2 regions of the Vibrio nomapromontoriensis genome follow, and region 2 is predicted to be linked to the other one. Evidence: predicted binding sites of a transcription regulator. Region 2 holds the regulator's gene; the other holds the start of a gene.
What was found. The regulator MetJ, encoded in region 2, represses methionine synthesis genes. The targets are predictions, from matches to a motif close to TTAGACNTNTANANGTCTAA.

Region 1: metA (homoserine O-succinyltransferase MetA) is a predicted target of MetJ. The motif match lies at 1,727-1,746, and genes of this name have one in related genera.

Annotation. Positions count from the first base shown of each region.
Region 1 covers NZ_JAKJSS010000007.1:264,795-268,219, reverse strand. The annotation lists gene L4D05_RS05355 (AMP-binding protein) at 1-636, shown strand, start outside; gene metA (homoserine O-succinyltransferase MetA) at 758-1,699, opposite strand; gene L4D05_RS05345 (ATP-binding protein) at 1,892-2,263, shown strand; gene L4D05_RS05340 (DUF3859 domain-containing protein) at 2,409-2,846, shown strand; gene L4D05_RS05335 (ribosome recycling factor family protein) at 2,825-3,178, shown strand; gene L4D05_RS05330 (M20/M25/M40 family metallo-hydrolase) at 3,291-3,425, opposite strand, start outside.
Region 2 covers NZ_JAKJSS010000017.1:64,415-67,839, reverse strand. The annotation lists gene L4D05_RS20235 (bifunctional aspartate kinase/homoserine dehydrogenase II) at 1-594, opposite strand, end outside; gene L4D05_RS20230 (O-succinylhomoserine (thiol)-lyase) at 603-1,772, opposite strand; gene metJ (met regulon transcriptional regulator MetJ) at 2,022-2,342, shown strand; gene L4D05_RS20220 (malic enzyme-like NAD(P)-binding protein) at 2,511-3,425, opposite strand, start outside.

The DNA.
Region 1 (3,425 bases), on a different contig from region 2:
CATGTTGCTGACGAGTGGCAAAAAATAACAGGCATGCCAATTATCGAAGGGTATGGTTTAACGGAATGCTCCCCAGTAGTGGCGGGTGGTATTCATACTCAGCAGTGTTTTGTTCCTGCTGTTGGCGTCCCATTACCGAGTACAGAATTACGCATTGTGGATGAACAAGGCAATGAGCTAGGCATCAATGAGGTCGGGGAAATTCAGATCCGTGGCGATCAAGTGATGAAAGGATACTGGAAGCAAGAAGCAGAGACTCGAGCGGTGCTAACGGACGATGGTTGGCTGTATTCTGGTGATATCGGAAGAATGGATGACCGCGGGGTATTCTTTATTGAAGACCGTAAGAAAGATATGATTTTAGTGTCTGGCTTTAATGTTTTTCCGACCGAAATTGAAGAAGTGGCGACGTTGCATTCGAAAATTGTCGAAGCTGCTGCCATTGGTGTGCCAGACGATGTAGCGGGCGAAAGGGTCAAGCTAGTGGTCGTGACTAACGGACAAGTCACGGTTGAAGAGATCAAGAAGCATTGCCGTCAGCACCTAACGGGCTACAAAATCCCGAAAGTCATCGAATATCGAGATTCGCTGCCAAAAACAAACGTTGGTAAAATTTTAAGGCGAGAGCTGAGATAAGTCGGTCGCTAGTTTGTAGAATTGGAAATCCCTAACGATGAATATCTTTAGGGATTTTTTATATGGTGCTTTACGTTGGTCGTTATCGGTTTGATGTTAACCTTAGTTCCATTTAAGACTGTTAGTCTGTCACCGTAAAGTTGTCTGCGCTGAAGTGATCTAAATCGTATGGTGTTTGTTGATAAACACAGTAGTTCAACCAGTTTGCAAACAGCAAGTGCCCATGGCTTCGCCAGCTGGCACAAGGCTTGTTATCTGGGTTATTGTTGGGGTAATAGTTAACCGGAATCGCAGGCTCCATTCCCTCACCAAGGTCGCGTACATACTCATTATGAAGCGTTAGCGCGTCGTATTCCGGGTGACCAGTGACAAATACGTTTCGTTTATCTTTTGTCGCTGCAAGATACACACCTGCGACATCAGATGTGGCGAGAATGTCGAGGTCGGTGTGTTCTTCTAGGTACTCAACGGAGAAGTCGGCATAACGTGAATGTGGCGCAAGAAACGAGTCATCAAATCCACGTAGCACAGGGTGATAGGGCTGGTGGACAGAATGGTGATAGACACCAGATAGTTTCTCTTTGCGTGTCCGTTTTGGCAAATTATAAAGCAGCTTTAGTCCTGCTTGAGCTGCCCAACACACATAAAGCGTTGAGGTCACATGCTTGTTTGCCCAATTCATAATAGTTTGTAGGTGATCCCAGTACATGACATCTTCAAACTGAACTAAGCCAAGAGGTGCGCCTGTGATGATTAAACCATCGAAATTACGACTTTTAACCATCTCAAATTGGCGATAGAAATTGTCTAGGTGTTCTGTTGGCGTGTTTTTACTTGGGCGGTCGTCGATGCGCAGTAGCTCTATATCCACCTGAAGAGGACTGTTTGAGAGTAGTCTTAAAAATTGAGTTTCCGTTTCAATTTTTTTAGGCATGAGGTTGAGGATAAGCACTTTAAGCGGGCGGATCTCCTGAGAAGATGCACGAGTTTCCGGCATGATAAAGATGTTTTCTTCACGAAGTACATCGGATGCGGGCAGTTGGTCAGGAATCTTAATTGGCACAGCTTACTCCCTAAGCTAATTGGTGTTTTGGACGTCTATACATCTAAAGTTAACTGAAACACGTAGCCTTGTCGACCGTTAATTGGTGCCAAATCGATGACAGCACTGGCTTACGCGAGATTTCCCGCTGATTACGAAAGTAATTCTGTATAATGACCGAATATAACGGCAGCGTGCAATCATTGGATTATTGTGACGAAATTGATATTAATTCGGGGTTTACCGGGATCGGGTAAATCAACCTTGGCGCAGACCCTATCAGCCTTCCATGTTGAAGCGGATATGTTCTTTGTCAATGACAGTGGGGTGTATCAATATGATGCGACCCGCATTGAAGACGCTCATCGTTGGTGTCAATCTCAAGCGGAAGAACAACTATCACGTGGTAATGACGTTGTTGTCGCCAATACCTTTATTCGCCGCTGGGAAATGAAAGCCTACCAACAGATGGCAAAACGATACGGTGCGGAAATAGAAATTAGGGTTTGCCGCGGACGCTATGCCAATATTCATGGCGTGGAGCAGGTGGTGATTGATAAGATGCGGCGACGTTGGCAAGATTGAAACCTACGTTTTAGTATTTTCAATGGCTTATTAGCTATAGTGGCTAATGAACTAAAGTGGCTCATTAGTTACATATTCTCAATGTAAATCAACATCGACGGCGAGTGCATTATTGATTTACAACAGAATTAAATAGGGAAAACAGATGGCAAAACGCTCAGCAATTGTTGAAATGACCTCATATGGTATTTACTCTACGTGGGACTCTAATGCGAAAACGTTACCTAAAATTCAGGAATTTACAACAAACGTTACCGCCGATGAACACGTGGAATTTGGTTTTACTGTGAATATAAAAAAAGCCAAAGGTGAACGAGTTCAATTTTGCATTTTTCACCCAGGAATTGTCGGAAAAAAAGGGCAAGTATTAGAACCTTTTGATGGGGAAGAACACATCAATAGTAATGATTGGGACTTTTACTTAGGCGATACGATTCAGTTGCTTCATCCAACCGAAGGGCTAGAAAGCAATTTGGGTGAATGGAAGATGGAAATGTCGTTACAAGGTAAAGTGGTAGCGGAGAAAAAATTTAAAGTAATGGCAAGAGACGAGGGGCAGTTTTGGAAAAATCGCGGCTTCTAGTGACCATTCGGCTGAACAGCTTTGTGCATAGAGTCGATGATAAGCAACGTTTAATCCAGCTCGCGAGTGATCTGAAGTGTCAGTTGAAGCGTATCCGACGCTCTCGTAATTGGATGTTAAGTGGTCTCCCTCAATCATTGACCCGCTTCGCTCTTGAATCTGATGTGGGGTGGATTGCAGTGGCGGTTGACAAAGTGTTGGCAGAGTATAAATCACCTATTCAGCAGGTGTTGGAGCAAAACCCAGATATAACCGTTGCTGAACTGATGCATGAATCTGGCTGTAGCTTGGTGGAAGCGCGAAAAGCCATTGATGAGTTTGAAGGCTTGTAGAAACGAACAATTCGACCCTGTAAATAATTCTGAGCGTATTCTTCTTTGTGATTTGGATTTAAGGCATAAAAAAGCCACTCCAAATTCAAGGAGTGGCATTAAAATACGTACTCTACGCTGTAACGTAAGCAATCACGAAGTCAGTGATTTTTACCATGTCATCAATCGCAATGTATTCTTCAGTGGTGTGTACTTTCGCCATACCCGTTGAAAGGTTAACGGTGGTTAAGCCTTTTTTATTGAAGTT
Region 2 (3,425 bases):
TTCGCCATCACTGTTTTGTGCCATAAAGCCAGTAATCACCACTCGGTGATGCGCATGCTGAGCTAAAACACTTTTGATCAGTGGATAGGATTGAGCGCGATCCACCTCAGGCTGAGCGCCAAATTCAGCACGCAAAAATGCGCGGGCATCTTGCGCTACGGCAGGTAAATCATGTTGTCGCAACAATGCAGCTAGCAATCGAGAGGACCACACTTCGCCATGACCTAACACGGCGGCTTTCTGAGCTTCGGTTAATGGCGCAACTTGTTCACCTAGTGCACTAAATTCATCCGCTAGCTGGGCGCGTAATGCCTCGGCATCTTCACCTTCAATCAACGCCTCAACCAACTCCAATTGAAATTGTCGTAACGCTTGGAGATGTTCATGAGCCACGCGACCGTCTTTGTTTAACGCGTCTAAAAAGTCGATTAAACGGTTAGTGGTTTTTCCTGCGGCCGACACCACAATAAGGTCATCAGAGTGAGAATAATCTTTTAGAATCGATACCACACGGCGATAGCACTCAGGATCAGCAAGACTGCTGCCACCAAATTTATGTAATTGCTTCGTTGTTGGTACGTTAGTATTACTCATTGCCGTCGTTACCCTTCAAACGTTCTTGCTTTATCAAAAGCCTGTTGTAAGTCTTCAATTAAATCTTGCGCATCTTCTAAGCCTACAGACAAACGTAACAATTGTTGTGACACGCCCGCCTCTGCAAGCGCTTCTTCACCCATTGCGCGGTGGGTCATAGAAGCAGGGTGACAAATCAAACTTTCCACGCCGCCCAATGACTCGGCAAGAGAAAATAGCTCAAGTTGACCAACAAAGTACTTGAGTTGCTCAAAGCTACCGGCAAATTCAAAGCTCAACATAGAGCCAAAGCCCGATTGCTGCTTTTTAGCAATCTCGTGACCTGGGTGCTCGGGTAGGCTTGGATGATAAATAACTTTCACCAAGGCTTCATTTTGCAAATAATCGAGAATCACTTGTGAGCTCTCTTCATGAACACGCATACGCGCGCCTAAAGTACGAATGCCACGTAGCGTCATGTAACTATCAAACGGTGTACCCGTGGCACCGATGCAGTTGCCCCACCACGCCAACTCTTCGGCATGCTCTTCGGTTTTGGTGATCACCACACCGCCAATCACATCTGAGTGGCCATTGATATACTTGGTGGTTGAATGAATAACAAAGTCTGCGCCCAACTCTAAAGGCTTTTGGTATACCGGTGTCAAAAAGGTGTTATCAACGGCCACCAGCGCGCCAACTTGTTTGGCTTTTTCACATACTCGAGCAATATCCACCACGCGAACTAGCGGGTTAGAGGGGGTTTCAAGTAAAATAAGCGTCGGCTTTTTAGCGATCGCCGCATCTAATGCCGCCTCATCACCTTGATCGACAAATTGAACCTTGAAATCGCCTTTTTGAGCGCGAGTATTAAATAAACGATAAGAGCCGCCATAACAGTCATGTGGCGCGATAATAAGATCGTCAGGCCCAAGAAATGCCGATGCCCACAAATTCAATGCGGATGTCCCACAATTGGTCACCACCGCCCCTTTGCCTGATTCCAACTCAAATAATGCTTGCTCTAGCAAACCACGGTTGGGGTTACCAGAACGGGTATAATCGTACTTAGGCACGTCGCCGAAAGCAGGAAAGCCATAATTGGTAGAAAGGTAGATAGGGGGTACGACAGCGTGGTGTTGAGTATCTGACTCGATACCCGTTCGTACCGCGATGGTCGCTGGCTTCCGATTGCTCATAGAAACATCCTTTATTAACGCGCGCAAAGTGAAGACTAAATAGGGTTTTCATCATGCTTGAACCGACAGGGAAAAGCATCAATCTTTGAAAAAATTAACAGTCCGTTAAACTAAGCCCCACTTTACTGCCCATTTTGTGAGACGTCAACACTTCTAGACGTCTATATGTCTTTGCTTATGGCAGTAAATGCCGCTAAAATTGCACCTTTCTTATTAAACAAATTTACGATCAATAAACGAAGGTGTGCAATGGCAGATTGGAATGGCGAATACATTAGCCCTTACGCGGAGCACGGCAAGAAAAGTGAGCAGGTTAAGAAGATCACGGTATCCATTCCGTTAAAAGTGCTAAAGATATTGACGGATGAAAGAACTCGCCGCCAAATCAATAACCTACGCCATGCTACCAATAGCGAATTATTGTGTGAAGCGTTTTTGCATGCCTATACCGGTCAGCCACTACCGACCGATGAAGACTTGAGAAAAGACCGCCCAGATGATATCCCTACGGAAGTAAAAGCGATGATGACGGCGATGGGAATTGAGTTCGAAGCGTTTGATGAAGAATAAAATCTAGAAACTGGGTCCTGGGTCCTGGGTCCTGGGTCCTGGGAAAAATAAAAAAACGTTGACCGACAGGGCAACGTTTTTTTTGAAGCATATTCCAGGAACTAGGTACCTTTTTTCCCAAAAGCCCTAATATCCCCAAAACCCTACTATCTCCAAAGTCTCAACGACCTACTCAGTCATATAATTTTCAGGCATTTCAATTCTTGCCACGCCGGACTCTACTGCCGCGACCGCGACTGCTCTTGCTACTCGTGGTAACAAACGTGGATCCATTGGTTTTGGAATGATGTAATCTTTGCTAAATGACAACGCCGAGACACCAGCCGCATCCAATACTTCTTGAGGTACAGGCTCTTTGGCGATTTGACGAATAGCCTCAACAGCAGCAAGTTTCATCGCATCATTAATTTCGCTGGCTCGTACATCTAGTGCGCCACGGAAAATGAACGGGAAACACAATACGTTATTGACTTGGTTCGGGTAGTCCGAGCGCCCGGTACCCATAATGAGATCATCACGAACTTCATGGGCAAGTTCTGGTTTAATTTCAGGATCTGGGTTTGAACATGCAAAGACCACTGGCTTTTCTGCCATGAGTGTCAATGCTTCTGGAGGAAGTAGATCAGGCCCCGATACACCAAGGAAAAGATCAGCACCTTCAATCACATCTTCAAGAGTACGCTTATCCGTGTTATTCGCGAACATCTGCTTATATTCGTTTAAACCTTCACGGCGCGTGTGAATCACACCTTTACGATCCAGCATGTAGATCTTTTCACGCATCGCACCACATTTGATCAACAGCTCCATACACGCCGTCGCGGCAGCGCCTGCACCCAAACATACGATCGTAGCGTCACTTAGCTCTTTGCCTTGCAGCTCAATCGCATTCAGCATACCAGCCGCAGTTACAATCGCCGTTCCATGTTGATCGTCATGGAAAACAGGCACGTCACAACGCTCAATCAAGCGACGTTCAATTTCAAAACAATCTGGCGCTTTAATGTCTTCTAGGTTGATACCACCAAAGGTGTCTGAAATATTCGCTACCGTATCCACAAACTCATCTATTGTGCGATGCTT